3 regions of the Agarivorans sp. QJM3NY_29 genome follow, and region 2 is predicted to be linked to each of the others. Evidence: predicted binding sites of a transcription regulator. Region 2 holds the regulator's gene; each other region holds the start of a gene.

Region 1 (10,340 bases), 2.3 Mb from region 2:
GAGCGACTGCATATTTTGTTTTGCGCCGGTCATCGATATATAAAGTAATTGGTCCATCTTATTCCCTTCGTCAAATAGCTGACTCATGAGAAATAGAGCAATTATGGTGCCAAACAATAAAAACTTATAACAAAGCCAATAAAAAACCATATAAATCAAGTAAATAAAAAGGCAGCGAAGGCTGCCTTTTTATTATTATGTCATCCGATATGATTATCGAATTTGAATAATAGTTTGCTGTAGAGTTGAATTCACTTCCAGTGCTCGAGAGTTCGCTTGGAAGTTTCGTTGCGCACTAATTAAGTTAACTAACTGTTCAGTGAGGTTCACGTTGGCTTGTTCTAAGGAAGCCGAGTTAATTTTACCAAAAGTGCCAGAGTTACCTTCACCTGCAATCGCTTCACCACTTAATTGTGTTTGTTGCCAGGATGTATCACCGATTTGTGATAAGCCCTGATTGTTCGCAAACTTAGCCACTGAAACTTTAGCAATATTCGAAGTTTGACCATTACTATAAGACGCAACCACTAAACCGTCAGGCCCAATATCAATCCCAGTTAATTTACCAACTGTCGATCCATCCTGCGAAAGACTAGACACTTCGAAAGCTGCGTTATACTGAGTCGGTCCGTTCAAATTAAAGATAAGCGTTTGCGTAGAATCTACCGAACCCGTCGCCGCATCCCAAACCCCACCAGGGCCATTTGGTGGCGCAGTTCCTAAAGCGACCGTTTCAATAACCGCAGGCACTGTTGATGCTAAGGCCCCCGTACTATCAAATGTTAAAGTAGCCGAAGCCGGAATCGTCGCGTTGGTATTACCCGCGTTTGGCACATGAGCAGTGCCTCCACTCACGTCGGTCGGTTCACCATCAACATAGATCAACTTATGCCAAGTATTTGCCACAGAGGAATCTTTTACAAAGAAGGTTTCCGCAACATGAGACCCACCCTGAGAATCGTACACAGTCACCGAAGTTGCTGAGGTATAAGTATTACTATCAGAAGGATCGAAGTCACCAATATCATGAGTCGTGCCACTAGAGGGCAAGTTAAAGCTCATATTGACTTCACTGGTTTGGGTCGGTGTACCAACTTCAGCGCTGATCTGAATGGCGTTTGTCGCCGCCATACTCACTGCCGAAGGAGTACCACTGTTATTAACCGTATATCCCTGTAAATACTGGCCTTGCGAATTCACAATAAAGTTATCCGCATTTAATTTGAAGGCACCAGCACGCGTAAATTCGCGAGTCTGGGTAGTCAAATCAGCAGCCGTAACAAAAAAACCTTCTCCACTAATCGCTAAATCCAAAGCATTCTGGGTAAAGTTCAAACTTCCCTGGTGGAACTGCTGTGCAACATCCACCGTTTTGGTTCCGTTACCCACTGCAGTACGAGCATTTGAGAAAATCGATGTTGCATACACATCGGCAAACTCTGCCCGCGACTCTTTAAAACCAACGGTATTGACGTTCGCAATGTTATTCGCGGTTACGTCAAGATCCTTTTGCGAGGCATTGATGCCGCTCAACGCGATATTAAATGACATCTCTCAATCTCCTATCGTTTATATACTTTACTAGGCTTTGGCAACTTCAAGGACATCGCTCATCGCGATACCACCCAAACCTTCTAAATTGACGACTACGCCAGATGTACCACCAGCCAAACTTACACTACTTACATTCGCGAAAGTTGCGGTGGGTAAACTGATCTCTTTACCGCCCTGAACGCCATTTACTTTGACGTTATATTTTCCATCTGGCATTTGATTCCCGTTGGAATCAGTACCGTCCCAAGAGAAGTTCATATTGCCACTCCCCTCACCTAAATCGATAACTGTAACGACTTCTCCAGCTTCATTTTCAATCGTCACTTTAACATTGGTCGTTGCAGCGCCTGTCACCGCTACCCCTTCAAAACCACTGCCCGTATTGTGGGCATAGTCCAAGGGTACCAATACTTTTTGCCCCACTAGCGTTGAGGCTTGCAAAGCTGCAGACGAATTCATAATCGAGTTCATCGTGTCAAATTTGGTTCCCAGCTCGGCGATACCTTCAGAAGTCTGGAAGGAAGCCATTTGCGCGATCATTTCAGCGTTATCAACTGGCTTACTCGGATCTTGATATTGCAACTGGGTGGTCAATAGCGCGAAAAAGTCTTCCTGCCCTAATGACTGATTATTATTACTTTCCGGAACAATCGACTCAGGTTGCCAACGGTTACCTTGTAGTGGATCAATAGTAGACACGACCTACTCCTTAACTTTTACCCAGATTGAGAGTGCTATTTAGCATTTGCTTCGCAGCTTCAGTGACCTGCACATTCGCTTGATAGGAGCGCGAGGCACTCATCATATCGGCCATTTCTTCAATCACATTAACATTTGGTTTAAAGATATAACCATCTTCATTCGCCATGGGATGTTCTGGGTAATACTCTTTACGCAAAGGGGCATCCGACTCGACAATACCAGCAACTTTAACTTTTGCCGACTCGCCTTGAGCGTTACCCGCACGTTCTAACTCTGCAGCAAACACTGGCTTTCGAGCACGATAGGTTTGGTCAATACTAGAGCTGATGCTGTCAGCATTCGCCAAATTACTGGCGGTAGTATTCAATCTCACCGACTGGGCCTTCATCGCTGAAGCCGAGATATCAAACACGTTGAAGAAACTCATTATTGACCTCCTTTAATCGCATTACGTAAACCAGAAAATTTACTAGACAAAAAGCCGATACCAGCTTGGTATTCCAGACCATTTTGCATAAAATCTGCTTTTTCTTGCTGTATATCGACGGTGTTACCATCGCCCGTGTCGGGCTGGTTAGGGATGCGAAAACCTAATTCTGAAAATTGGCTGCTACCACCGCCCATATGACGATCATTGGTAAGCTGCATGCCACTGTGCTGTCCAGCCTTCGCGGCTGCAAAAGCCTTATTAAAGTCAATATCCTGTGCTTTATAATTAGGTGTATCGGCATTAGCGATATTACTCGCGAGAACCTCAGACCGCCGAGCTCTTACCCCAACCGTATACTGATGAACACCTAATGCTTTATCGAAAGTTATTGCCATACACACCTCTTCGCACAATTACAAATGGAAAAATGCAAAAGCTGTGCCAGTGTTTTTTTGACGTTGGGAATACAGAGTAAATAGGAAAGTAAAGCCTGAGTAAGGCGAAGCACTGAATACTTAAGGACCTTTAGCGGCAAAAAGCGGCAAGAGTTGCCTATTCTGCCGCTCTATCGTTGAAACTATTTCAGTTGATATACAATGCCGGGATTACATCGCAACATATTAAATCGATCGGTTAAACCAGTAATTGACTCGGAAGCGCCCAGCATCAAATAGCCATTAGGATTTAAAGCCTGAGCAAATTGATTCAAAATCTTAGATTTTACTTCAGCGTTAAAATAGATAAGCACATTTCGACAGAAAATAATGTCAAACTTACCCATTAATGAATAACTATCGAGTAAATTTAGGGGGCGAAAATTGACATTTTTTCTAACTTTGTCATTCACTCGAAAACGACCGTCACCGCTGGCTTCAAAAAATTGACGTTTACGTTCAGGCGATAAACCACGCGCTAAAGCTAAAGAATCGTATTCTCCACGCTTACAATGTTCCAGCATTGACGGCGAAATATCGGTCCCAACCACCTGAACACCCATCGATAAAGCACCTGGCTTTCTCGCTTGATACTCAAGAGCGGTCATCATGATTGAATAAGGTTCTTGTCCCGATGAACTAGCCGCCGACCAAATTTTAACTGGTCGAGTGAGTTTTTGGAATTCAGGAAAAAGCTTATCTCCCAATAACTGAAAAGGATAAGTATCACGAAACCATAAGGTTTCGTTGGTTGTCATCGCATCGACCACCGAAGCACGGAGATCTCGCTCGCGTAAACTCATCGCTTTTTGAACCAACTCGGTTAAACTTGCGATAGAGTACTGAGCCATTAGCGGAGACAGACGACTTTTCACTAAATACTGTTTGTTATCGCCTAATACAATTCCACATTGCTTCTCTAAAAAGCCACAGAACTGTTTATATACATCGTCAGTGATTGTTCTCACAAATGCGTCCACACTCTTCTATAACGATTGACGAACAGCCGCAGCCAACTCGTCAGGATTAAATTTAGCAACGAAGGCATTAGCACCAACTTTATTTACCATCGCCTGATTGAATACTCCACTGAGCGAAGTATGTAAGATTATATGTAAATTCTTTAAGTCTGGATGAGAGCGCACTTCAGCTGTCAGCGTGTAACCATCCATCTCTGGCATTTCGATATCAGAAATAACTAACGCTATTTGATCAGTAATCGGCCCATCTTTTGCCATATTCACCAATAATTCATAAGCTTCACGCCCATCTTGGCAAAGAAGTGCCTCAACCCCCAAAGATGTCACCGCTTTTTTCACCTGATTACGCGCCACCGATGAATCGTCAACCACTAATACTTTTTTATCATTTTTAACATTTTCGGTTGCTTCATCCACGATCGTCTGGCTAACCGTGGTGCTTACCGGAGAAATTTCGTCCAAGATTTTTTCGACATCCAAAATAGAAACTAACTCTTTTTCTACTTCGGTAACCGCGGTCAGATAGTTAAATTTACCAGCTCCTTTTGGTGGTGGCAGAATATCTTCCCAATTCATATTGACAATTCTTTCAACTGAGCCCACTAAAAAGCCTTGGACCGAACGGTTATACTCAGAAATAATAATAAAACACTTAGAAAGATCTTCGATAGGTCGGCCGCCAGTCGCTGAACTTAAGTCGATAACGGAAATGGTTTGACCTCGAATATGTGCCACACCGCGGATCACAGGATTAAGCTTAGGTAATGCCGTTAGCGGAGGACATTGTAATACCTCTTTGACTTTAAAAACATTAATACCGTAGCGCTGAGAACCATTTAACCTAAACAACAACAATTCTAGGCGATTTTGCCCAACCAACTGAGTCCGTTGGTTTACCGAATCTAAAATACCCGCCATACGTTTGTCACTCCTTAGACCTAGAAAAGGGCATTAACTTTGCTTACCCCTGTATACTAATACTTAATCTTACTTAATAGCCGTTTTTTTGACGCTGTTTAACCTAGTGCCAACTTGTTAAGCATAGACAAAAAAGCCAATTGTTACTTTGCTTTAATCGGTATCATATAAGAAATGCTAAAAAAATTTATCACCGCGTTACTATTAATTTTCTTTAGTCTTATAGCTCACACTAGCGAGTTACACCAGCAGCTGGAACAATCAGCTATCAATTTTGTCGACTCTCACATCACTCACCAGCCCGATCAAAAAATTGAGTTAACCGCTAATCAATTGGATGAACGCATCGCTATACCTAACTGCCCTAGTGGCTTTAGCTACAGCTTAGCAAACGGTGAGATAAGGCGTAATACTAGTGTTCTCGTCAGTTGCACAGACGAAACCAATTGGCGATTATACATCCCTGTCAGAAAACAAGTATTATTATTGGTTGTGATTGCCAACGGTCCTCTTCAACAAGGAGCCGTACTGACTAAACAACACTTAAGTCTATCTTATTTACCGGAAAATCGCTTACGCGGAAACTACTTTACCGAACTTAACTCGCTATTAGGTGCTAAGCTTAAACGGAGTTTAAGAAAAGACCAAATAATAAATGGGCGCGATATTTGCTTAATATGTAAAGGAGATGCTGTGATAATTTCTGCCGGTGCAGGCGGTTTAAGTGTTAGCACTCAGGGAACGGCTTTATCTAGTGGTAGTATCGGTGATACCATAAAAGTAAGAAACAATAAGTCACAACGCCTAGTCACTGGTCGGATAAAGGCCTTAGGTTTAGTTGAGATAAAACTTTAAATTTTTTCTCAAGTTTTGACATTGAAAGCCGATAGCTATATTGAATACGAAAATTGATTAACTGTGGGGCGCCATTATGGCTTTAAACATTAATAACTTAGGTGGAAGCCGTCCAAGTCAGCTTGACTCTAACCGAGTCACCGACAAAGGGACGAAAGAAAGCACTGAACAACGTTCAACTGCTAGCTCTGCTGCAGCCCAGGATTCAGTTATGCTTACCAACGAAGCACAACAACTCAACCGTATTCAGCAGAATTTGCTTAACGATTCTGACAGCAGAAGTTCTAAGTTAGAATCAATCAAGCAAGCTGTGACCGATGGTACTTATCAAATTGATGCCAATAAGGTAGCCCAAAAAATGGGTGACTTTGAAAGTGAGTTTAATAAAGCTTTTGGATAATTAGCCAATGATCGTAGCCCTACTGAATACTCAAGAGCAGCAACTTAATTTGCTGCTTTCTCTTTTGGAACAAGAAAAGCACGCCTTAGCTGGTGATGATACAATTGCCTTATACGCAATCGCGTCTCAAAAAGAACAAGCTTTAACTGCAATCACTCAAGCTGATCATGATTTAGAATCGTCGGAACAAACTCAACAATTAATTGACGTTCCTGAGTTAGCCGAGCAAGTTGAGCGGATCCAACAATTACTCAAGCAGTGCCAAGAGTTAAACACTATTAATGGCGAAATTATTCAAGCAAGCAACGAAAAAGTTCGCCAACTGAGCGCGGTGATTGACCAGCTACAAAACCAAAATGCCACAACTTACGATAAATTAGGCAAAAAACATAGCTCACAGCGTATGGGAAAAGGCTTTAAAGCCTAGCTGTAATTACTCGAACGACCATGTAATTAGACCCCTTACTCCCATAAGCTCCCCTAAATTAAACCGCTAGCTTAGCTTCATTGACTTCAAATCCCACAAATATACTCCGCCAATAGTAAAATGTACCAGAGGTTTTACGGCAAACAAATATCATCTGCCATTCCCTCTAATCCATAAGACCTAATTGTTCTACGATATATTATCTCTTCACCATGAGAGCTCCATTCGCTGAATAAAATAGGAGATATCATCAAGTGTTACCGCCGATGTAAAAATGACCCACTAACGCCGACTGAAAATCGATCCACCTGAGGCACAATGTTCGTACGTTTAAATGATGAAGCGGCGGACTATGATTAATCAGCTTCACTACTTCAGATGCACTGCGAGCTTTGTCAGCGATAAACCAAAGTGTTCCGACAGCATCGATATAGTCCTTTATCCATTAATAGTTATGCCCCTTGATAACCATCAATGGTAAGCCACCATTGGTAGCAACTTAAGCGCTAGATTTTAATGCCGTTAAAAATAGGAGTATGACCATGATTATTGATTATTGATTATTCAAATCAAAAGCTGTCAGACGAACAGAACAGAGGGCAAATATATCGAAAGTCACCGCAAAAAGTATCACCCAGTAAAATGTAACATTCGCTCTATGAAGAGAGCTTCACTGACTGAATTTCATATTTCAGGCTTAGTTAAAACACTTTTTATATTGGACAAAAATCAATCGAGAAAGATAGGCAGACTTTAAAAACAAAAAACCGCACTGCAAGGTGCGGTTTTCCATGAATGTAATAGACGAGAAACGCTACCCCCGCTCCCCCATTGGAGCCATCGGTTTACTCGCAGCTTGTTTACGCGCTTCGATGATCATCACACCATCGCGCTTCACTGGAGTTGGCACTTTACTTTGGTAAACTTCATTGGGGATCCATTCTTGCGCCGATGCAACCACCACTTTAGATTGAGCACCAACAATTCTCGCGTTCACTAAGATCCCATCGTTAGACTTACTAAAAGTGCCCACTAACAGGTATTCTATTGGTAAACGTTTAGCTAACTCTTTCACATTTCGGCTGTAAACAAAATCACCTTCAGGCGTAATACGAATAAAGCCAGTGGTTTTATAGTCAATCACAGAAAAGCCACTTTGCTGCATCTCATACACAAAACTTTCGGCAATTTGCATACCAAACAGGTCGGTGGTACGTAGGTTATCAAGAGGCACAAATGAGGCAACCCCGATTGGTGTGTCTGCGTTTACAAATTGAGAGCTAGAAACCAAACGCTGTGACATCATATTGACATAATCGGTCAATGTTTTTTTAGCATCAGGGTCACTCTTCATAGTCTCTGGCGGATTTGCTAAGCGGCTCGGTGCACTGCTTAAAAACAGTTGGCCATCTTCATCCACCAGTCCCTCTAGATAACGCGCATTTTTAGCCGGACTTACGTTATTCGAAGGATCCACCACCATCACTTTCTGCATCGAAGAGCTATTGGAGCACCCCAACAACATCGAGGTGGTCATGGCAACCAGTATAATACCTTTCATGTCACGTCCTTAATCGTCCATTACGCTTAAGATATCGGCATGAAAGCGAAATTCTTTACTAAAATTGTATGGTTTTTTGACTCTCTAGGTGCCGAGTTGGAGCCATTGACATAGTAACCCGATATACCTCCCTAAAATCAAGTTGTAATTCGGTCACATACACATCATCAACAGCATAGGCATTAATCACCTTCGCACCTCGAATTACCCCAGCCACCGAAGCCGCTAAACGTTCATTGCCTAACACCAAATCACTCACAGTAGCGGTACTATCAATGTGTTGCCCATAAACTTGCTCGGATAATTCACGGTAAGCATCCAGCTTAGAGGCTTTCATCGCCCGTAATTGCTTGGTTGATTTATCGGCTCCCCTTTGTTGGCTAATTGGCGCATAACCAACCGCATTCACTACTGTAAAATCGCCAGGAGGCTGATAAGTCCATTCAACCTGCTTGACCTGAGTCGTCGGAGTACAAGATAGCAATAACAATAGTGCTAAGCTAAAAGACCATATTTTAAAGTACAGTTTGTTCATGGCGTTGTAAGCTCCCATTCATGCTTGTGACTCGAGGAGAGCTTGCTCCTGCGCTATTTGGAATAAATTGATAAGCGGCCGACACCACCTGTTGACTGGCTAAATTAACTAGCCGCAAATTCACATGCCGGCCAGAGGTTGTTCGTTGAAAACTACCAACCACCACATAGCTTATTTGCATTTGTTCGCGTAAAAGTTCTGCATCGCGCGATAAAGAAAATTCACCGTAGCCGGGGTCCATCTGTAAACGTCCGGTGAGTCTTGCCTCAACCGTATGGATCCCCTCTCGGGATAAAGCGGCAAACATTGCCTCTGCAATTTGCCGCCCAAATCCATCACTGGATTGCAAGTTGTCCAAATCAACCACTGAACTAATCGCGACCGTATCTGTAGCACTCAACTCTAAATCATCGGTTAACTGCTTAGAAAGATTATCGACATGTGCGTACAATACTGCATCTTGTTGTTCCCTTGGTTCAACATAAGGATAATTAGTAATATGGTGTAAGCTGGTATTGCATCCTTGTAACGCAAGCACCGCCAGTAGTAAAGTCGTATAACGCATAGTAATCTCCTCCGACTAAACACTATTAAGCAATAACCATTCCAGTCAAAAAAATAACGCTTTTTTTAGGTACAGTTATTGCTTGTTAGTGACGAGGAGGGCCTTATGAAACTATTAATTTTAATGATCGCGATGCTAGTTAGCATTCCCAGTCAAGCAGTGTGGTACGAGGCAAAAGGTCACGCGACCATCATCAGCCAAGATGTTGAGCAGGCACGCAGCAATGCCACCCAAGAAGCGGTCAAACAGCTACTTCTGTATTCTGGCGCCTCGGTAACCAGTATTAGTCAGGTGACCGAAGGCAGACTCACCCTTGATCAATTGGAAGTTGTCTCGAAAGGCTCGTTGCATAACTTAAAAGTATTAGATGAAGGCCGTCGGGGACAGCAGTACTTTGTGGTTTTACAGGCCGATGTTTTCCCAGCAACAGGCCAATGTAAAGCCAGTGGCTTTAGTAAAAACCTGTTGTTACTCCCTCCTTACTTAAAACAACAGAATCAAGTACGAGTAGGACAAATTCACGAAATATCACCCGCCGTGGAGCAACGGACCTATGATATTGCCCGCCAGTTAGGGAGTCAGTTTAATATTAAGCACCCTCCCAAATTACCATTAAACTACCATCAACCGGGAGTGCATGACTTTATTGCGATTAAAGATATTGCTCATCGTTATGGTGCCCAATACCTTTTAGGGATCGAGCTGGAAAATATTTCGCTAGATCAAGACTACGCTCCCAAACACTTTAACTTTAGTTACCCCCAACGCTATTTCATTATTAATGTGCGAGTCTATAACGCCATCGACCTAGAAGAGATTTACAACAAACGTTTTTCGGTGAATGCCCCTTGGGAATTTGACGCACGTGAAATTGTCTCACCTCACTCGGCTAAATTTTGGCGCTCAGCCTATGGGCAAACGGTGAATGATACCCTGCAAACGGTGATTTCGGAGGTGGATGCCTTACTCGCCTGCCAGC
Region 2 (10,340 bases):
TACGCTCAATTGCACTCACCAGTAACCCTCTCTCAAGTATGGCAAAATTGGCCGACTACCACCTGTGTGTTGCCGTTCCCCGTGAAGCGTGCCCTCTCGGCTTAGCGCCAACCGCTAGCTCTACCGCTACGCTCGTCATGGGAGATGCTTTAGCCGTGGCGCTACTCCAAGCTCGAGGCTTCACTGCCGATGATTTTGCACTATCTCATCCGGGTGGCAGTTTAGGCAAAAAACTGCTATTGAGTGTTCACGACATTATGCTCAGCGGGGAACAAATTCCTTTAGTTGTAGTCGAACAAACTATTCGAGAAGCACTATTTGAAATTACCGCCAAAGGTTTAGGTATGGTTGGCGTCGTCAATCAGCAGCAACATTTAGTCGGAATTTTTACCGATGGAGATTTACGCAGGATCCTAGATCAGCGTATCGATATTCATGAAACGCCAATTGGTCAAGTGATGACACACAACCCTAAAGTAATAGAAGATGATTGGTTAGCCTTTGATGCGCTTAAACTGATGAAGAAAGACTCAATTAACGGTCTATTTGTGCTCCATCAACAAACCGTAATTGGCGCTTTTAATATGCACACCTTACTGCAAGCAGGAGTCTATTAGTGAGTGTTGAAACGCCCTACGGTGCGGTCACCCAGCAAAACTACAGTTTAGCCAGAAATATAAAATTGCTCATTTGTGATGTCGATGGCGTATTCTCCGATGGTCGGATCTACCTCGGTAATGATGGCGAAGAATTAAAGGCCTTTCACACCCATGATGGCTTTGGTATTAAAGCATTACTCAATGCAGGTATTGAGGTTGCGATTATTACCGGCCGCCAATCAAATTTAGTCAGCACCCGCATGCAAGCTTTAGGTGTGCAGCATATATTTCAGGGCCAGCAAGATAAAATGCAAGCCTATCGACAATTACAACAAAAGCTAAGCTTAAGCCCCGAATACTGTGCCTATATCGGCGATGACGTGGTCGATGTTCCAGTCATGAATGCCTGTGCCTTAGGGGTTGCTGTATATGACGCCCATCCATTATGTAAACAAGCTGCCAAATTAGTGACTAAAACCGCTGGGGGTTATGGTGCAGTGCGGGAATTATGCGATTTAATTCTTCAGGCACAAGGACAGCTACAAAATGCTCAGGGCATGAGTATATGAATAAACCCACTTGGTTTTTTGCGGTTTTATTTATGGTGGCTTTGGTGCTTTGGCAGCTCAGCCCGTCAGATACCCAACAACTGACCGAAACTCGCGAAATCAATAAACCCAATTTTATTGCCGAACAGCTATACAGTGTTAGTTTTGGCGAACAGGGAAGGCCCCGCTATCGTATTTATGCCGAACAGATGGCGTATTTTGAGCAACTCAAGCACACCACTTTCAGCCAACCAAAAATCTTGGTATATCCCGATCCCAAACAACCTGTATGGCAAATCGTGGCCGATCAAGCTACAGTACAGCAGCAACACACGGTCATGTTAAATGACAATGTAGTAATTAAAAACTTGAGTCGCAGCAAATACGTTCGTGACTTAATTACAGACAGCTTGGAAATCGACCTGCAAAACGAAACCATGCATAGTGATAAACTCGTTACCGTTTATGGCCCATCCTACGAATTATATGGACGCGGAATGAACGGTGATTTAGCCAATGAAATAGTGACTTTATTAAATGATATCGAAGCGGTTTACCACAATCCACAAGAATAAATTAGCCTTTTTAGCAAGCCTGTTACTCATCAGTTGGGGGGCTCAAGCGCTTGAAGACGACTTCAATAAACAAATTGTCGTCGATGCCGACCGTCAACAGGTTAATATCAAAGAAAATCGCGTCACTTTTTATAGTAATGTCGTCGTGACTCAAGGCTCGATAAAAATGCGCGCCGAAGAACTGAGCGTTATCGGAAGTGAGCAAAAAGGCAGCGAAGTGATGATAGCAAAAGGCAAACCAGCCACCTTCTATCAGCTCTTAGATAATGGTAAGCCCATTGAAGCAGAGGCGAACGAAGTGCGTTACGATTTGAAGACTCAAACGCTTACGCTTACTAACAATGCACTGCTGAAGCAAGAAGAAAGCTTAGTCAAAGGTCAAATGATTAAATACAGCATTAACAAACAAGAAATGGTTGCTCAGGGCGACCAAAACAATCGGGTGACCACCATTTTCTTACCCCAACAACTCAACAAAGTTGCCCCCAAGGCCACGCCTCAACCATGAGTACCTTAATTGCAGAAAACCTTGCCAAAAGTTACAAGGGGCGCAAGGTCGTTAAAAACGTGAGTCTCAATGTTGAAACTGGAAAAATTGTCGGTTTATTAGGGCCCAATGGCGCTGGAAAAACCACCACTTTTTATATGGTGGTTGGTTTAGTCCCAAGGGACCAAGGGCGGATCCTAATTGACAACGAAGATCTGTCAAGTACCGCCATGCATACCCGGGCTCGCAAAGGCATAGGTTACCTACCGCAAGAAGCATCTATCTTTCGTCGCCTCTCGGTAGAAAAGAATATTTTAGCGGTCTTAGAAACACGTAAAGACCTCGATAAACAACAACAAATGGGCGCGCTCGATGACTTACTTGAAGAGTTTCATATTGGTCATATTCGCAAGAATTTAGGCATGAGTCTGTCGGGCGGTGAACGTCGCCGAGTAGAAATTGCCCGCGCTCTAGCTGCCGCACCTAAGTTTATTTTGCTTGACGAACCCTTCGCAGGCGTGGATCCTATTTCTGTTATCGATATAAAAAAAATCATTGAACATCTTCGTGATCGCGGTCTGGGTGTATTGATCACCGACCACAATGTAAGAGAAACACTAGATGTTTGTGAGCACGCCTATATCGTTAGCCAAGGCGAACTGATAGCCTCAGGAAAACCTGAGGAGATACTTAAAAATGAGCATGTGAAACGAGTTTATCTCGGTGAACAATTCAAGCTATAGTTAAAGTATGTCCTCAAACGCGATAATAAAAAGAAGGAACAGCGGTAATTAATGAAAGCATCTTTGCAGTTGCGTCTTGGTCAGCAATTAACCATGACCCCCCAGTTACAACAGGCCATACGCTTACTCCAGCTTTCGACGCTGGATCTGCAGCAGGAAATCCAAGAAGCTTTGGAGAGTAATCCTCTGCTAGAAGCAGATGAAGCGCAAGCAAATGACGCAGACTCGGCTGAATTTAAATCAGCCAGCGAGCAAAATAGTGATGCAAACAATAGCCAAACGGAGATCGATAGCAGCCAGATGGAAACTGGCGATGCCATTAGTCAAGATACCGTCGCAGACGATCTTCCGGTTGACTCAACTTGGGATGACATTTACAGCGCGAGTTCGGCTCCTGCCAGCTCTTCATCCGGTAGCAGCAGTGATGACAACGACATGTTGTTTCAAGGTGAAACCGTTGACTCCTTACAAGATCACTTGCTCTGGCAAATGCGCCTCACGCCTTTTAGTGAAATAGACCAAGCGATCGCCCTCGCCATCATCGACGCAGTCGACCAATCAGGTTACCTGACCCAAGATTGTGAGCAATTACTTGAGGGACTACGTTCGATTGAAAATAATGATTTAGATGTCGAGTTAGATGAAATTGAAGCAGTACTTAAACGTATTCAGCACTTCGATCCAGTTGGTATTGCTGCCCGCTCTCTACAGGAATGCTTACTCATCCAATTAAGTCGTTTCAGCGAACAAACACCTTGGCTGAATGAAGCGAAAGACATCGTATCGAATCATATTGACGTATTAGCAAATCGAGATTTTCGTTTATTGGCCCGTAAAACCAAGTTAAAAGAGGAGCAGCTACGCGAAGTGATGCGGCTGATTCACACCTTAGAGCCAAGACCTGGTAATGCCGTCGAACCAAATCAAGCCCAATACGTAATTCCCGATGTCTCGGTGATTAAACGTCAAGGTCGCTGGGTGGTTGAACTCAATCCTGACGCGATGCCAAAACTACGCATCAATTCACATTATGCATCGATGACTAAAACCTCGACCAACGCCAACGATACCCAGTTTATTCGCAGCCATCTGCAAGAAGCAAAATGGTTCATCAAGAGTATTGAAAGCCGTAACGAAACCCTACTGAAAGTCTCTAATTGCATCGTGCATCACCAACAAGCTTTCTTTGAATATGGTGAAGAAGCCATGAAACCGATGGTATTGAATGATGTTGCCGAAGCGGTTGAAATGCATGAATCCACGATCTCTAGGGTCACGACTCAAAAATTCATGCATACCCCTCGCGGGATCTTCGAACTCAAATACTTTTTCTCTAGCCATGTGGCTACCGATGGTGGAGGAGAATGCTCCTCAACAGCCATTCGTGCATTAATTAAGAAACTGGTTGCTGCCGAGAATACCAGTAAACCACTCAGCGATAGTAAAATCGCTGATATTTTGGCAGATCAAGGCATCAAGGTGGCTAGGCGTACGATAGCTAAATATCGTGAGTCATTGGCTATTCCACCTTCTAACCAACGTAAGAGCCTTATTTAAAGGCCACTATAAAGGGGACGACATCTATGCAAATTAACCTTACTGGACACCACGTAGAAATCACTGAGTCTTTGAGAGAATATGTCCACACTAAGTTTACTAAGCTACAACGACGATTCGACCAAATTAATAATGTCCATGTTATTCTCAATGTCGAAAAACTGAATCAGATTGCCGAAGCCACTATACACCTAAATGGTGGTGAATTATTCGCCACTTCAGAACACGCTGATATGTACGCGGCCATCGATAGCCTCATCGATAAGCTCGATCGCCAAGTCATTAAGCATAAAGAAAAACTCACCAAACATTAGTCATAGTAATGCAAATAGATAAAGTACTAAGCTTGGACTGCACCCAAAGTGCAGTCCAATGTTCGTCAAAAAAACGAGCATTGGAATTGATCAGTGAACTAGTTGCGAAGCAACTCGACACCACATCTAAAAGTATATTTGAAAGTTTATTAAATCGTGAACGCATGGGCAGTACTGGCATTGGCCAAGGCATCGCGATCCCTCACGGTAGAATAGGCAATCAATACCATGCGACCGCAGTATTATTACGCTGTACTCCGGCGATTTCCTTTGACGCCATTGACAATCAAGCCGTTGATTTAATATTTGCCTTACTGGTTCCCGAAGACCAATGTCAACAACATCTAAATACTCTCGCTCAAGTTGCTGAAAAACTTAACGATAAGCAAATATGCAAACAACTTCGTACAGCACAAAGTGATGACGAATTATACACGATCATGATAGCCTAAGACTCTAATCGTTATTAGGGGTTATCATGGAACTGATTATCGTTAGCGGGCGCTCCGGTTCAGGTAAAACGGTCGCACTACGAGTATTAGAAGATTTAGGTTATTACTGTGTCGACAATTTACCAGTCGTATTATGGCGTCCTTTAATTGAACACCTAAAAAGACAGTACACCAAAGTCGCCATTAGCATTGATGTGCGAAATTTACCTGATGAACCCTCACCCATCGGTCAACTAATTCGCGATGAAGGCTCTGAGCTTAACCTATTAAGTATTTTTCTCGACGCGAAAGATGATGCGCTGATCCGCCGCTACAGTGAAACTCGGCGGGTTCATCCACTGAGTCAAAACGACATGTCTCTAGCCAAGGCCATAGAATCTGAAACCGCCCTGCTCGCCCCCATTTCTCGCAATGCTGACCTAAGAATAGATACCTCGCGTTTATCCGTACATGAATTGAGTCAGCTCATTCGATCGCGAGTGACCGGAGAACAACAGCAGCAATTAATTATGGTGTTTGAGTCCTTTGGCTTTAAAAATGGCGTACCCAATGATGCCGATTACCTATTTGATGCTCGCTTTTTACCGAACCCGCACTGGCAAGAAGAACTACGACCTTTATGCGGTCTCGATCAAGCGGTTAAAGATTATTTAGCCAAGCAGCCTCTTGTAGAGCAGTACATCCAGCAAATCGCTGATTTATTAGGATCTTGGCTGCCGCATTTAGAAGCCAATAATCGCGCCTATCTGACCATCGCAATTGGTTGTACTGGCGGACAACATCGTAGTGTTTATGTCGCCGAACAACTGGCTGAACACTTTAGTCAAAAACGTAAGGTGCAGCGGCGCCATCGAACTTTGGAACATAAACTTGAAACTCACTAGACAAGTCGTCGTAAAAAACAAACTGGGCTTACACGCTCGCCCAGCCACCAAACTGGTCGAATTGGTACAAGAATTTGAAGCTGAAGTAAGTATTATTGACGGGAAAAAAACCGCTTCGGCTGCCAGCGTGATGGGATTGCTGGTGTTGGCAAGCGCTCAAGGCAATACCCTCACGATAATCTCTGAAGGTAACGATGCAGAGGCTGCTCTCGATGCCATACAACAACTCGTTGAAGCAAACTTCGACGAGGAATAACGCGAATTTATTGATGCAACTGCTACACTAAGTCCTGTTGCATTTTTAGTGAATATTTATATCGTAGCGGACAAGGCAGAGCCTATCGCGTAGAAACAGCACTGATGCAGGTACTCAAGCCGTAAACTGTGACACATGTTACCCAAAGGGTTCCGCTGAAAACCTTTGTACCATCCGCGACAGGTTCACCCGCTCTAAAAGCGTGGTTTAATCTTTACACGACTATAAGGACCGCTTATGCCTGAAGAGATGGAGTTAAATCCTAATCAACACAAACGCCTACAGGAGCTAAACCAAGCGCTCGATAGTGGTATGTTTGTGCATGTTAGGCGAATGCTTCATCAGATGCCGCCTTGTGATGTCGCTCTACTATTAGAATCTAGCCCTCCCGCAGGTCGAAAAGTATTATGGCAACTCACCGATCCGGAAAAGCACGGTGAGATCCTCGAAGAATTAAACGAAGATGTCATGGAAGGGGTACTCCAATTAATGGCCCCCGAAACCCTTGCTGCAGCGACCGAGGGAATGGACACCGATGATATCGCCTACGTGCTTCGCAGCCTACCCGATAGTGTCTATCAAGAGGTGTTGTCGCAAATGGATGGCCAAGACCGCCATCGAGTCGAAGCTGCGCTCGCTTATCCAGAAGACACCGCTGGCAGTATCATGAATACCGACACCATCACCCTGCGGGCAGATGTCAGTATTGATGTTGTATTGCGCTATTTGCGGCTTAGGGGCGAACTTCCTGAGGCAACGGATGCACTTTATGTTGTCGATGAGAATGATTTACTACTCGGCGATATCCCACTATCAACCTTGCTCACCGTTAATCCAAGCGTCAACGTCAGAGAGGTAATGGATAGTAATGCCGAAACCATACCGGTCGCCATGGATGAAGATGACGTGGCTTCCCTGTTTGAACGCCACGACTGGATATCTGCCCCAGTAGTTGATGAACAAGGGCGCTTGTTAGGCCGAATTACCATCGATGATGTGGTGGATATTATTCGTGAGCATGCGGAACACTCGATGATGGGGATGGCGGGGATGGACGATGATGAGGATACCTTCGCCCCGGTCTTAAAAAGTACTCAACGGCGCACCGTCTGGCTAGCGGTGAATCTTTGTACGGCTTTAATTGCAGCGTCGATTAGCAATATGTTTGAATCAACGATTGAACAATTGGCAACGCTAGCGATCTTAATGACTATTGTTCCTAGTATGGGTGGCATCGCTGGCAATCAAACTTTAGCGCTCGTGATCCGGGGGCTTGCGGTGGGCCACATTGGCGAGGGCAACTCTCGCTGGTTGATCGGTAAGGAAGCCGCAATCGGTATGTTAAATGGCTTAATTTGGGCGAGTGTTATTTCGGTAGTGATCACCCTATGGAAAGGTGACTGGACTTTAGGCATTATCATCGCTGGGGCGATGTTCATTAATATGTCCTTAGCCGGATTAGCTGGGGTTAGTATTCCCTTATTAATGAAAAAATTTAATATCGACCCCGCTTTAGCGGGGGGAATGGCCTTAACCACCATCACCGATGTGATGGGCTTGTTCTCCTTTTTAGGTATGGCCACCTTAGTATTAGCTTAAGGCAGGAGTATCTAAATCGAAGCTCCTACTAAATATCAATCAGCCTAAGCGCTGACGAAAAATTTATCTTTGAAGCAAGCTTGAGCTGTATTTTCGGAGAAAACAAAGCGGCATACCACAGGCCGCTGTTAAAATGCTTATCTTAAACAGAAATAGACGCTGAAAGAGCAACAAGTACTAGCTACCCGCAATCTTCATCGAAGAAATCAATATTGAACCGGTTTGAATTGAGCTTTCTTTATCGAAGTCATCCGCAATGGCAACTATATTGGCAAACATCTCTGGCAAGGTACTGGCTACCGTAATCTCATGTACCGGAAAAGCAATTTCACCATTTTCAACCCAATAACCAGCCGCGCCTCGAGAATAATCACCGGTGACCAAATTAACGCCTTGGCCCATCAGCTCTGTCACCAATAAACCGGTTCCCATTTGCTTCAGCAAATCAGCCCGATTTATCCCACTGTGCTGCACTAACCAATTATGGATCCCACCAGCATGACCGGTACTTTGCATGCCCAGTTTACGTGCCGAGTAGCTGGTTAACAAATAGCTCTCTAAACGCCCATCAGCAATAATATGGGTCGCTTTCGGGGCCACGCCTTCGCTATCAAAAGGAGTACTTGATAAGCCTTTTTTAATAAAAGGGTCCTCGTAGATCGACAACCAACTAGGGAACAGCTGACTGCCCAAACTATCGAGTAAAAAAGACGAACGGCGATACAAATTACCACCACTAATCGCCCCCACGAGGTGGCCAAATAAGCCACTCGCGACCTCTTGGTCAAACACCACCGGCACCTCACAAGTCGCTATTTTACGACTACCGAGGCGACCTAAGGTTTTACTAATCGCCTTGTCGGCCAGTTGTTGAATACTGTCTAAATCGGCAAAATCACGCGCCACGCTATAGGCGTAATCACGCTGCATCTCTTTATCACCGGCGATCAACATGCAACTAATGCTATGGCGGCTGGTTGGATAGCCTTCAACAAAACCATGGCTGTTTCCATAAACCTTCACCCCGTAGTGACTATTCACATTCGCCCCGTCACTGGCCTTAATCTGCGAATTGCTCAAAGCTAAGCCTTCACATTGCTTGGCTAATTCAATAAATTTTTCAGGCTCCAATGGGTGAGGATGAAATAATTCTAGATCCGCAATATCTGTTGCTAGTAATGCTTTATCTGCAATCCCTGCCGCTTTATCCGCCGATGTATATTGAGAGATATCATAAGCCGCTTTCACCGCATTGGTGATAGCTTCTGGACTCAGATCTGAGGTTGAGGCACTGCCCTTACAATTCGCCGAATACACCGCAATCCCCAGCGCACCGTCATGATTAAACTCAAGGGTTTCCACTTGTTGATCACGAGTCGCAACACAAATTCCCGTTTGTTTCGAAATCGACACTTCGGCTTCATCCGCGCCAAGTTGTTTTGCTTGCTTAATCGCAAACTCAACAGCTTGTTTTAATTGACTGAGTTCTTGGCTCGATTGTTTTTCAGGGCTCATTTTGATTTTTTAATTTCCATGTATGGCCCTCGGGCCTGTTGAACTATAGCGGTCAATTTTCGTTCGAGATCTTAGGATGTTATCCCAGCTCAAGTGATGCAGCTTAGCATTCTAAGCAAACACCTCGCAACAATAAGTAAACGCCTTACAACAAAGAGTCAAAGGTTTTAGCCAAAGCCATGATCCAGCGTTTATAAGCGCTTACTGCTTGGCACAGAGAGACAAGCTAACAACAGCCAAAGCACCGTTCAAAAATCCACCAGCCAAGTCCCAAATGTAAGCATTAAAGATAAACCCTCTTCACCACAAAACTCATCGAGCGGCCATAGCCAAGAACTGGTAAGATATGCGAAAAGTGCTATGAGTAACAGAAAATGAGTAATGACCCGTCCTTTACAGACGAAGATGAGTGGATTAGTAAATCAGAAATCAAGCGTGAAGCCGATAAACTGAAAAAATTGGGCGTCGAATTAGTGGGTTTAACCAACCCACAAATAGAGTCCATCAGCATGAGCGCAACCTTAAGAGAAGCAATTGCCCTTGCCAAACGCTTGAAAGATAAACGAGAAGCGGCACGCCGCCATATGAATTACATCGGTAAAGTACTAAGAACCGAAGACATTGAAAGCATCAATGCTGGCTTAGATAAGATCCGCAACAAACACATTTATCAAGCACAGGCCCAGTTAGCTCTAGAGAAACGGCGAGAGCAGCTAATAGAAGAAGGGGACCCTGCGATTAATGCCTTAGTCGAAAAAAATCCAGCGTTAGAGCGTCAAAAATTGCGCCAGTTGGTCCGCCAAGCCAAAAA
Region 3 (10,340 bases), 440 kb from region 2:
TTGCAGCAGATCTGCCTGCCGCTGAATCATTGCAATCTGCCTTCCTGGTTACTGGCCAGCTTGGCCTATCAGCAACAGCCGATCCCCTTGCAACTGGATTTAATTAGCACCTGGTATCCAAAATTATTTACGGGTGTAAAGCGGGCCGAAACTGCCGAACAACGCGCCGCACAGTTTAAAGACTTTATGAATTTTCGCTTTAACTTAGCGCAGGGGCGCAGCCAAGCAAACCCAAACGACCAACCTCCGCCGCGGCCGAAGGTCAACTATCGACGGCTATTGCTGGGGTGGTTATTTGACTCCGATAATCAACAGGGAGCGGCGTGGCGCAGCTGGGTGGAGTCACGCTTTGGCCTGCTCACTTGTTTTCACCATGAAACGCTGGCCGATCCAGACGGCCCGGCCTATTTGCGCTTTCGCCAACAGTGTAGCCAAGCGACCTACAATACCAATGAACTCTATGACCAGTTAGATCTACTCTACTGCTTTTGCCAACAGGAGCTGCGGCTGCGTCACCCCAATGGCGAGCACCTCAGCCTCTATCGAGGTTGCACCGCCTTGCCGGAATATCACCTCGAAGGACAAGCGGTAAAACTGTTCAATAACCTCAGCTCCTTCACCGCCGATCCCGAGGCGGCATTACGCTTCGGCTCAAAAGTGTTTGCGGTGCAGGTGCCTTTGAGCAAAATCGTCTGTTTCGAGTCGCTACTGCCCCGCAGCCTGCAAGGCGAGCAAGAATTCATGGTCTTGGGTGGCTTATATCGCGTCGAACCTTTCAAGTTTTAAAGACCAGCAGTTGACAGAATATCAATGAGTGATGCACGTTGGTCTAAGTATATTGCTATTTGGAGCATTCAATGATTAAAACCAAACAATTAAAACTAAGAAAACCCGATACAAACGACATCGACATTATTGCAGAGATTTTATCTTGTCCGCTGCAAACTAAATATCTTCCTCACGAAAAACCATATTCAACACAACAACAACGCAGTTATCTAGAAAATCGAATACAGCATTGGCAAGAGCATCAATTTGGAACCTTTATTATTGAACTTACCCATCAAGCCTCTAAAAAAATCGGCTTTATCGGTTTTGAATATGCACCGAACCCAGCGTTTATCGATATCCGAATGGGCCTGGTCCATGCCTGCGGGGGTTATGGTTATGCGACTGAATCGGCACATGCAGTCCTAAAATGGGCTTTTAATCAAAACATAGCCAATGCGCTCTATGGGGTTGCTGTACAAGAAAATATTGCCTCCCAACGCGTGCTTACAAAGATCGGAATGAAACCCGTGCAAGACGTAGATCTATACCATCGACCGGGTCTGATCAACTTTGTCATTGAGTCGCCAAAGTCATAACACCATCATCAAATCCACCTGAAATGAACTCACAGAGGACCCAGACAAGCATGCAAATAGTCACCACAGAAAAACAAGAAAAGGAACAAAATATTCAGCGCCACACTCTCAAATTGATAATTCGGTAAAATATGAGTCAACGCCTCCGAACAGAGCAGATTTTGTATTAACTAGAGATGAGAAACAGCAATTCCCATCCAATGAAGCAAAGCTCTCTGACCGCGAGGCCATAATCTACAGTCATAAACTGATTCAATATAATTGCTTGTTAACGACGCTTCAAGATAGAAACTAAGCATTTGTTTTTAAAAAAATATTACTAATATCGAGCGCTGATAGGTGAATCACATTGTCAATACTCAAATTTGCAAAATAGCAAAATAGCAAAATAGCAAAATAGCAAAATAGCAAAATAGCAAATGATAAACACAACCATTGGGCCGTCTGAAGGCGTTTAATACTCGCCTCAAAAAGTGCGGCCAGTCCACCGCCAAACCGTTCGAGATGGCACTAAAAAAGCCCCATGCAAGGCATGGGGCTGTTCACAGGCGCACAGGAAAATAGCTAAAGCTGATTTTAGATGCAATTACGGCGGCGCGATAACACCACAAAGCCTAAGCCAAGGGCAAATAAAATAGAACTCGAACCTTCACTCACCGTCGCAGGAATTTGCGGCTCTTGCCAGTTAAAGCCGGTATTGTGGAATTCTCTGGCACCGGTGAAACTCTCTGCCGCAACACTGCCATCAAACACTGCACCACCAACCAAATCGGCATCCATTGCCAATATCGCGCCGACAAAGGCGATACTGTTAAAATCGATAGTTTCTGCTTCGTAGAAGTTCCACAAAATATTCGCCGCGCCAATGTTCAGGCCATCATCTAAGATCCCAAAACCGCTGGTAAGGTTGACCCCTCCGGCTACCGATACCGCAGAGCCGGCTACGTTAATAACCACCGTTTTAGCCGAGCCAGCCGCTAATGACAAAGAGTTATTTTGGGCAAACACCTCACTGAAGTTGACATTAAATACCGCCATATCATCGCTACCACTATAAGACAAGTGACTAGTGCTAAAGCTACCATTTGCAGTTAAACCGGAAAAATATGCGGAATCGGCACGTAGTTGCGACTCAAGACCAGCCATATTACTGGCCATGGCAGCTTGCTCGCCTGCCGTCACTTTTTGCACACTGGAGCCGCCACCATTTAGGTTTACGTTGCTCACATTTAAGTTGCCACCGTAAGTCAGGCTACCAGCATTCAGGTTAATATTCGAAGCATTGATATTGCCTGCAACTGTAACCGTATCTTCAAAAGGGACGGTGGTTTCACGAATCGCAAAAGTTGGCGATTGCCCAGCGGCATTTAAGTCACCACCAATAATGGTTCGTCCTTCGACTTCTCCACCTTGGTAGTGATAGTCACCAGTGAGGATTAAATTGTAATCACTTAAAGGCGTTGCTTGGCTAGCTGCTGAGTACAATAAGGCAACACCGATCACTGCTGCTTGGCCAAATTTTTCATAAAACATATAACTTTTCCTGATACTGCTAAGTCGCCTAAATTTATTCAATGTTTTCAAAGTGAAACCGTGATAAGCGATGGTTTCTCGACCGCTCAGTCTGCGCATCAAAAGCAAAAATTAAGCCAACAAGTAAATAACCATTTAATTCAATGCCTTACGAATAAGTAAATAAAACTGTACATGAGGAATGATGCAAATGTGTAAAAAAACTCGACAACTGCTCAATATTAGCATTTCAGCAACAAGCTTTAGATTCGCCTCATCATACGATACGAGCTTAAGCTTGAATGAATTTGTCAAACCGACTATCCATACATGCACTAATATCTGTCGTCACAAACCGACCGTTGTAAAACAAACTAAAGATGGTTGCCGGAGAAGGGCAGTTTTGCGCCTGCTGGCAAGTATCAAGCTTAATAACGGTCAATGGAATATGACGTTTTTCACAACTTTCTCTTAAAGATTGAGTCGCATGATATTCAGCAAAAGGGCAGCGATTAGAAAAATAGACGACACAGCCTTGCGGTACAAGCCCCGGGCTTTTAAGCTGAGCAGCGAAGCTAGGGAGTACCAGCTCCTCGTCGAAGGCTAAACAGAGTAAAACGAAGCCATCCGCAATTTCATCGCTCACCACAAAACCCTGTTTAATTAACCATTTGCTATCGCTCATAAAATGATTTTTGTTGCGACCCGCCACCGCAACTAAACCTAGTTTGGCCTGCTGCTTGGCATCTTCAATCGCTTGGTTTAAAAGATATAGACCATGCCCATGGCCTTTATATTTTCCCGACACCCAAAAACAACCAAGCGCCAAGTAATTAGGCGCCACGATCGGCAACCATGCGGTTTCGGCAGGACCATATTCAATAAACACCTTTGCCCGTTGATTGAGGCGTTTGAATACATAGCCTTGCTCAAATTGTTGGGTTAACCAGTCTTTTTTTGCCTGATAACTTTGTTGACACTTTTTATCCGAAAATGCACAGCAGATATGCTCAGTTGCAATATTCGACGGACTTAAACTGATGTATTCCACTTTTCAACTCCTTGCTCCTTAACCTTCATCCATTAACTCCAATCAAGCGCTTGGTTCGCCAATAAATAAAGACCACTTTCTACACAAACGCCACTTTCATGCGCCTTAAAACCACACATGATAATGGTACTCACTCATAACAAGCGTTTATAAGTTGAGCCATGCAAGAAGCCACGATCTTGTTTGCCAAAAGTGACATACTCACCAGAAATAACCAGAAATCTCGATGACACGACTCATTGTGACTATATTGTAAAATAAGCTGATAATGCCCCCCAATTAAAGTAGGTGCCCGATGAAGCAACTGACTGCCCTTATTTTATTTATTTTAAGTACGACCAGTACCACTGGTTACACAGCGCAAACAGAGCGAGTTTACTCTGTGGGGATTGTGCCTCAATTTGAAACCAATAAACTGCATCAAATTTGGCATCCAATACTGCTGCAGCTAACCGCTAAAACAGGCTACAAATTTAAATTGTTGGGCTCCACCTCTATCCCTGATTTCGAGCAAGACTTGGCCGCTGCCAAATACGACTTCGCTTACATGAATCCTTACCACCTGCTGATTGCCAATCAGCAAGCTGGTTATCTTCCTTTAGTTCGCGATCATGGCCGTAAGCTTTATGGCGTATTAGTTGTAAAAAAAGACAGCAATATCACAAGCCCTACACAACTAGATGGCAAGACCTTGGTTTTTCCGTCGCCTAATGCACTGGGCGCATCGCTACTGATGCGACAAGAACTGAAAGACCAATATGACCTCAACTTTAACGCTCGCTATGTCAAAACTCACGACTCTGTTTACCTCAATGTATTATTAGATGAAGCAGACGCAGGCGGTGGAGTGCAAAAAACCCTGAATCGCCAAAAGAAACAATATAAAGAACTACTAAACATCATTCACAGCACCGCAAAAGTAGCGCCTCACCCCTTTACTGCACGACCTCAAGTTCCAATTGAAGTAAGAGAGCGAGTACGTGATGCTTTATTAGAGATGGGCAGCTCAAAAAAGGGGCTGTTACTATTATCCAAGATCCCTATTAACAGTATAGGACCGGCAAACCTAGATGATTATTTACCACTCAAAACAATGGACCTTGAACGTTTCTATGTGGCGCCAAATAAATAGATGAAAATTAATTTAAAGCTCGCGATACCACCTTTGATAGGCCTGATTCTGATAAGCCTGATTATTCAGTTGTACTGGATCCCGCTGCAATTGGAAAACGCCAAGACAGAATATAAGAAACATACTTATGAATTGCTCACTTTGGGAGAATCATCAATTGCCAAGAGCCTACTACAACGAGACTTGGGCGCTTTATACGTTCACCTCGAATATTTAGAAGAAACCTATAAGTCTCGCTGGCAGAACATCGCGCTATATAACTATAACAACAAGCGTTATTACCCCATCGTAAAACCATCGCTAAATGACAAGCAGAGCAAGCAACTAATTCATATTGTTCATGAACTAAGTTCAGGAGAGAAATATCTAGGTCGTATTGAGTTAGACGTAAACTGGAGTGATAAGCGACAAACCGTTATCTCGGATATTAATAAGGTGAGAAACATGGTGATAGGCTTGGTTTTATTAAGCCAACTCATTGCCCTATTAAGCCAATATAAAATTATCTATAGGCCACTTAAAAAGCTCAGCCTCGCCACCCAGAAAGTCGTCGAAGGTGATTTTAGACCGGCACTCCCATCACTAACGGAAGACGAAATTGGCGATCTAAGCAAAGCATTTAAAACCATGGTAGAAGAACTGGCATTCCGTAAAAATGCGCTTGACGAACATGCTATTATTAGCGCCGTAGATCGCTCAGGTCGGATCACCTACGTCAACACCAAGTTTTTACAAATATCCGGTTATTCTGAAGAAGAACTGCTCGGCAAAACTCACCGAGTGATTAAATCAAAAGTTCATTCACCAGAATTTTATAAGAGCATGTGGTCAACCATCACTCAAGGCAAGGTGTGGCAAGGAGAAATTTGTAATTTGACGAAAAACGGTGAGCACTATTGGGTCAGCTCAACCATTGTCCCCTTTTTAAATGAACACGGTGTGCCGCAACGTTATATCTCGTTACGCACCGATATCACCGAGCAAAAATCCGCTGAAGAACGGCTTCGGCACATGGCCAACCATGATGCCCTCACAGGTCTAGCCACTCGACGACTCTGTCGGGAAAAGTTGTCTACCGCCATCGCGATGGCACATCGTCACAAAAAATGCGCAGCTGTTTTATTTATTGACCTCGATGGTTTTAAAACAATCAACGACAGCTATGGTCATGATGCTGGTGATGCAGTGCTGATGAATGTTGGCAAAAGACTTTGCGCCACGGTACGTGAAATGGATACCGTGGCACGGATTGGCGGGGATGAGTTTATGGTGGTATTGAGCGACATTAGCGATCCTGACGATATCAAATTAATTGCGCAAAAGCTGATTAACAATTTGAAGGCTCCTTTTCATTTCAACGAGCAGCCTCTTCAGATCGGAGCCAGCATCGGTATCGCACTGTATCCAGACCATGCTCAAGATGCAGAAAGGCTGATTAATCGAGCCGATGAAGCCATGTATACGGTAAAATCTAATGGCAAAAACAATTATGCTTTTGCCGAAAAAGATTCACCGTCTCATACTGAACACCCGCATTGACGCTCAAATTCCCCTGTTATTTTAGTGGGGTATTTGAGCTTGAAGCGAAGCGCTAGAAAGAATAGCCATCCCATAACAGGCGTCGCGACTTTTCTGGATCGCGCTGTTGCTTTGACTGGGCGTCAAAACGCATGCTATAGCGTTGATTAAGCTGATACTGGCTCCAACTAACTTGACCTGTTTTCGCAAAATCAAGCCACTGACGATGCATCGAATCGGCCAGTGATTGTGGTGCATCACTACCAACAAACGCTTTGGCTTGATCCGTTGCTAAGGTATTGAAAGAGAAAGGAACATCCACAAAATGGGCGGCCCCTAACTGACCACCAAATGCTTTTGAACGCCAGGAAAAATTATAATGCCAAACTGGATTACCATTGTTGACCAGTGTCTCTGCAATATGTAACGCCGGCATTCTAAAGGTGTAGTCCGATTGAATATCGGCGAAGATATCCCCCTGAGTTGCTTGCCCATCCTCGGAATACACCTGCATTGGTTTTCCCGCTAACTTTAAGTCCCCTAAAAATAGCGACACCTCGGCATTCGTCATGCGGTCTAGTTGGCCACCAGGAACAAGATACAATCTCGCTTCCTGATCGGTGCTACCAACAATGACCGGAATGCTCGGATCGGCATTTTTAGCAAGGTTCACCATTGGCGTATCAACAATCAGCTTCCCGTCCATAACAGGCAGAAAAGCCGTTCCACCCCAAGACAACTCGCCCCATTGCTCACGGTCTTGGATCTGCTGCCCCAGCGCGACTACCCCAGCAACTAGCTCAGGATAAGGCACACTCGCAATTCCTTCAATTGAGGCTGCAACCTTGAATCGTTCAGCAAATGCCTCGCTTAGGCGCGTGGCTTGCGCTGTGCTTACCGCCTGCATTGGCGGGCTTTGCATAATCGCTTTATGAAATAGACCTTTCGCCGCCGGAGTGCCGAGTAAAATTGCAACACTTTCGGCCCCAGCCGATTGTCCAAATAAAGTCACCTGTTTAGGATCACCACCAAAGGCAGCAATATGCTGTTGCACCCATTGCAAGGCGAGAATTTGATCCAAGATCCCGCGATTATCGGGTGCGCCTTGCAAATGCATAAAACCATCCACGCCAACCCGATAATTAACCGTGACCACAATCGCCCCCTGCTTGGCATAGCTACTACCGTTGTATACCGATTCGCCAGCATCTTCACGAATAAAAGCGCCACCCGGGATCCATACCATCACCGGTAGTTTTCCCGGCAACTTGCCCATCTCAGCAGGAGCCCAAATATTTAAGGTAAGATCTCCTGGAGCGCCAACTAACTCGGTTTTAACACCACGACTCGGCTGCGGAGTTGGTGCGCCCAAAGCGCTAGCATCTAACACCCCACTCCAAGCTTGCTTGGCTTGCGGAGCCTGAAAGCGGCGCCCTTCAACAAAGGGGTTTTCGGCATAGGGCACACCATAGAAGCTGACGATATCATCTTTCACCACACCCGCCACTTGGCCCAAACCCGTAGTCACCATCAGCTGGTTATTAGGGGGAATAGGAGACGCGGCAAAGGCTGAGCTCACAAACATCGAAAGTAGGCTCACAGCACTCAACAATAAGGTTTTAAATGGATAGTTTTTCATGATTAAATCTCTGCTATTGCACTAGTTCGGAAAAGATTCGGGAAGCTCAGCAGGTGCGCAGGCGATAATATCATCTCGATCCGCACCACAATCTTCCATGAAGGTTATTTTAGCAAACTCATCAACCACCTCTTTCGGGTAGGTTGGTCCAGCGTCGCGGTATTGCTGCATTAATTCTAGATGTTCATTTTGATAACAAACGGTTTTTTTCGGGTCATTAAATACCCAACGCGGAAAGAAGATCACTCCATGTAACTCTAGTCGCGCTAAATTAATAGTTAAACTTACGCAGGTACCCGTGGGTTCATCCCAAGAAATTTTATAGACGTGCTGCGCGATCGGGTGAATATGGGCGACCTGATCGGTGACCCAGCGACCGCCAACAATACCACTGTGGATCCGGTAGTCAAACACGGTGTCAGACTTCACATAGATTTCGTATTTCCAACCATTTTCATAAGTATAAACAAGATGTTTTCCGACTAACGGGTCCAAAGCTAATTCATTTTTTTCGCTGTTCATAAAATTGCTCTCCTAAGAATGCTTGAGAATAATTTCTCGCATTGAGTTAATTTCGAACAACATTATCATTTGAAATATAAATCTAAAAACGCTATTTTTCATTCACAACAATCTAAAAATTAGATGGATAGTCATGCATCGCTCTACTTTGGAACAATGGTACATCCTGCAAACCGTGATCGATGTCGGTGGATTCACCGCAGCGGCAAAACAAGTGCACCGCAGTCAATCCTCGGTAAGTTATGCGATCAAAAACTTACAACAGCAGCTCGACGTAGAATTGCTGCGGATCCACGGCAAAAAAGTACAGTTAACACCACTCGGGGCAACCTTATTGGAAGACGTTCGACCCTTATTAAAAGAATTCGCCAACATTGAGCTTCGAGCCAAACTGCTCACCGCTGGCGCGCCTGCCAACATTAAGTTAGAAGTCGACAGTATCTACCCTAAGTCATTGCTGTTTAGAGCTTTAAGTGCATTTAAACAAACCTTTCCCCACACTCAGGTAGAACTCAAAGAAATCGTCCGTCTCGCCCCAACCAATAGTCTGGCAAATTGCGATTTATCGATTGGGCTTCCTTTCAATGGCAAGTTAATGGCCCAAAAACTTTTAGATGTAGAATTGGTAGCCGTGGCACACCCCGCACATCCCTTGCATCACCTTAAGAAAACTCGTTTAACTGAAGCCGACTTGAATCATTACATTCAAGTTCATTTGGATAATAACCATCAATATGCCAGTGCAACAATTGAGCGTTCAAGTCAACGCTGGACAGTCAATACCGTTGATGCCGCTATCGAAGCGGTGCGCAGTAATCTTTGTTTTGGCTGGCTACCGGCACATCGTATTGAAGACTTAATCAACCAAGGCGAATTAACGCCACTCCCCTTAGATATGGGAAGAGTTAGAAGCATTCCTTTATACCTAATCTATATGGACTATGATCGACGTAATCCCGCCATACAGGCCTTAGCCGAACTGATTTGCGAGGTGTAAGCGACCTAAGCAAACCAGTTTAAAAACTTAACTTTCGACGATAAAACTTAAACGAGCTAACTCTCGTCCATTCACATGCAACGCGACATAATGTTTTCCAGGATAGTATTTTCGGGTAGAAATCGCTTTAAAAGAGTGGTTTTTCTCCATCGCAAAAGTCTCCCCCTGATTTAAACAGAGATTTTTTAATTTAAAGACCTTGGCCGCAGTTTTTCCATTAGCTTTCATAAAATGCAACGCGTAGTCCAAAACAAACTTTTGTTGGCTTTTTTCAGCGCTTATTGCCAAGGCAAAAGTGAGCACATCGCCTAATTTAAACCGAGCATTGAGCAGCGCAAATTCCTGCAGCTGCAGCTTTGGCTCAGCGGTATAACCGAGTAAGGGGAAACTCAAGGGATGGCCTTGTTTCACCAAGCTGCGAGTCGCGTGTTTAATCACCCAATCAAGCTGTGGGTCATTGTTCTTTTGCCAAGCCTGACATAAGTCTAAAACTTGCTCTGGATGATCTTTACTGATGTCATTCAGGTTATTCGCCACCGAGCGCCGCACATACAAACTGGGATCATTCTTGAGTTGTTCCAGCAAAGGAATAATTGGCGATG

Evidence for each region. The regulator sigma-54, encoded in region 2, starts transcription at its own class of promoters, with help from an activator protein. The targets are predictions, from matches to a motif close to GTTGGCACGNNNNTNGNNT.
Region 1: flgB (flagellar basal body rod protein FlgB) is a predicted target of sigma-54. The motif match lies at 3,114-3,132, and genes of this name have one in related genera.
Region 3: ACRRS0_RS21230 (choice-of-anchor A family protein) is a predicted target of sigma-54. The motif match lies at 3,003-3,021, and genes of this name have one in related genera.

What each region holds. Positions count from the first base shown of each region.
Region 1 is NZ_CP194036.2:1,953,325-1,963,664, reverse strand. Features, by position in the region: gene flgF (flagellar basal-body rod protein FlgF) at 1-57, opposite strand, end outside; gene flgE (flagellar hook protein FlgE) at 214-1,551, opposite strand; gene ACRRS0_RS09040 (flagellar hook assembly protein FlgD) at 1,582-2,253, opposite strand; gene flgC (flagellar basal body rod protein FlgC) at 2,264-2,683, opposite strand; gene flgB (flagellar basal body rod protein FlgB) at 2,683-3,081, opposite strand; gene ACRRS0_RS09025 (CheR family methyltransferase) at 3,264-4,088, opposite strand; gene ACRRS0_RS09020 (chemotaxis protein CheV) at 4,107-5,018, opposite strand; gene flgA (flagellar basal body P-ring formation chaperone FlgA) at 5,193-5,873, shown strand; gene flgM (flagellar biosynthesis anti-sigma factor FlgM) at 5,950-6,273, shown strand; gene flgN (flagellar export chaperone FlgN) at 6,281-6,700, shown strand; gene ACRRS0_RS09000 (FlgO family outer membrane protein) at 7,515-8,261, opposite strand; gene ACRRS0_RS08995 (LPP20 family lipoprotein) at 8,320-8,796, opposite strand; gene ACRRS0_RS08990 (FlgO family outer membrane protein) at 8,777-9,361, opposite strand; gene ACRRS0_RS08985 (flagellar assembly protein T N-terminal domain-containing protein) at 9,467-10,340, shown strand, end outside.
Region 2 is NZ_CP194036.2:4,217,936-4,228,275, forward strand. Features, by position in the region: gene ACRRS0_RS19035 (KpsF/GutQ family sugar-phosphate isomerase) at 1-617, shown strand, start outside; gene kdsC (3-deoxy-manno-octulosonate-8-phosphatase KdsC) at 617-1,168, shown strand; gene lptC (LPS export ABC transporter periplasmic protein LptC) at 1,165-1,722, shown strand; gene lptA (lipopolysaccharide transport periplasmic protein LptA) at 1,685-2,230, shown strand; gene lptB (LPS export ABC transporter ATP-binding protein) at 2,227-2,952, shown strand; gene ACRRS0_RS19060 (RNA polymerase factor sigma-54) at 3,004-4,509, shown strand; gene hpf (ribosome hibernation promoting factor) at 4,536-4,823, shown strand; gene ptsN (PTS IIA-like nitrogen regulatory protein PtsN) at 4,832-5,275, shown strand; gene rapZ (RNase adapter RapZ) at 5,302-6,159, shown strand; gene ACRRS0_RS19080 (HPr family phosphocarrier protein) at 6,146-6,415, shown strand; gene mgtE (magnesium transporter) at 6,653-8,014, shown strand; gene pmbA (metalloprotease PmbA) at 8,192-9,529, opposite strand; gene yjgA (ribosome biogenesis factor YjgA) at 9,904-10,340, shown strand, end outside.
Region 3 is NZ_CP194036.2:4,659,556-4,669,895, forward strand. Features, by position in the region: gene ACRRS0_RS21220 (NAD(+)--dinitrogen-reductase ADP-D-ribosyltransferase) at 1-786, shown strand, start outside; gene ACRRS0_RS21225 (GNAT family N-acetyltransferase) at 858-1,367, shown strand; gene ACRRS0_RS21230 (choice-of-anchor A family protein) at 1,944-2,900, opposite strand; gene ACRRS0_RS21235 (GNAT family N-acetyltransferase) at 3,172-3,930, opposite strand; gene ACRRS0_RS21240 (phosphate/phosphite/phosphonate ABC transporter substrate-binding protein) at 4,226-5,062, shown strand; gene ACRRS0_RS21245 (diguanylate cyclase domain-containing protein) at 5,063-6,601, shown strand; gene ACRRS0_RS21250 (carboxylesterase/lipase family protein) at 6,654-8,219, opposite strand; gene ACRRS0_RS21255 (phenolic acid decarboxylase) at 8,241-8,741, opposite strand; gene ACRRS0_RS21260 (LysR family transcriptional regulator) at 8,875-9,738, shown strand; gene ACRRS0_RS21265 (DNA alkylation repair protein) at 9,766-10,340, opposite strand, start outside.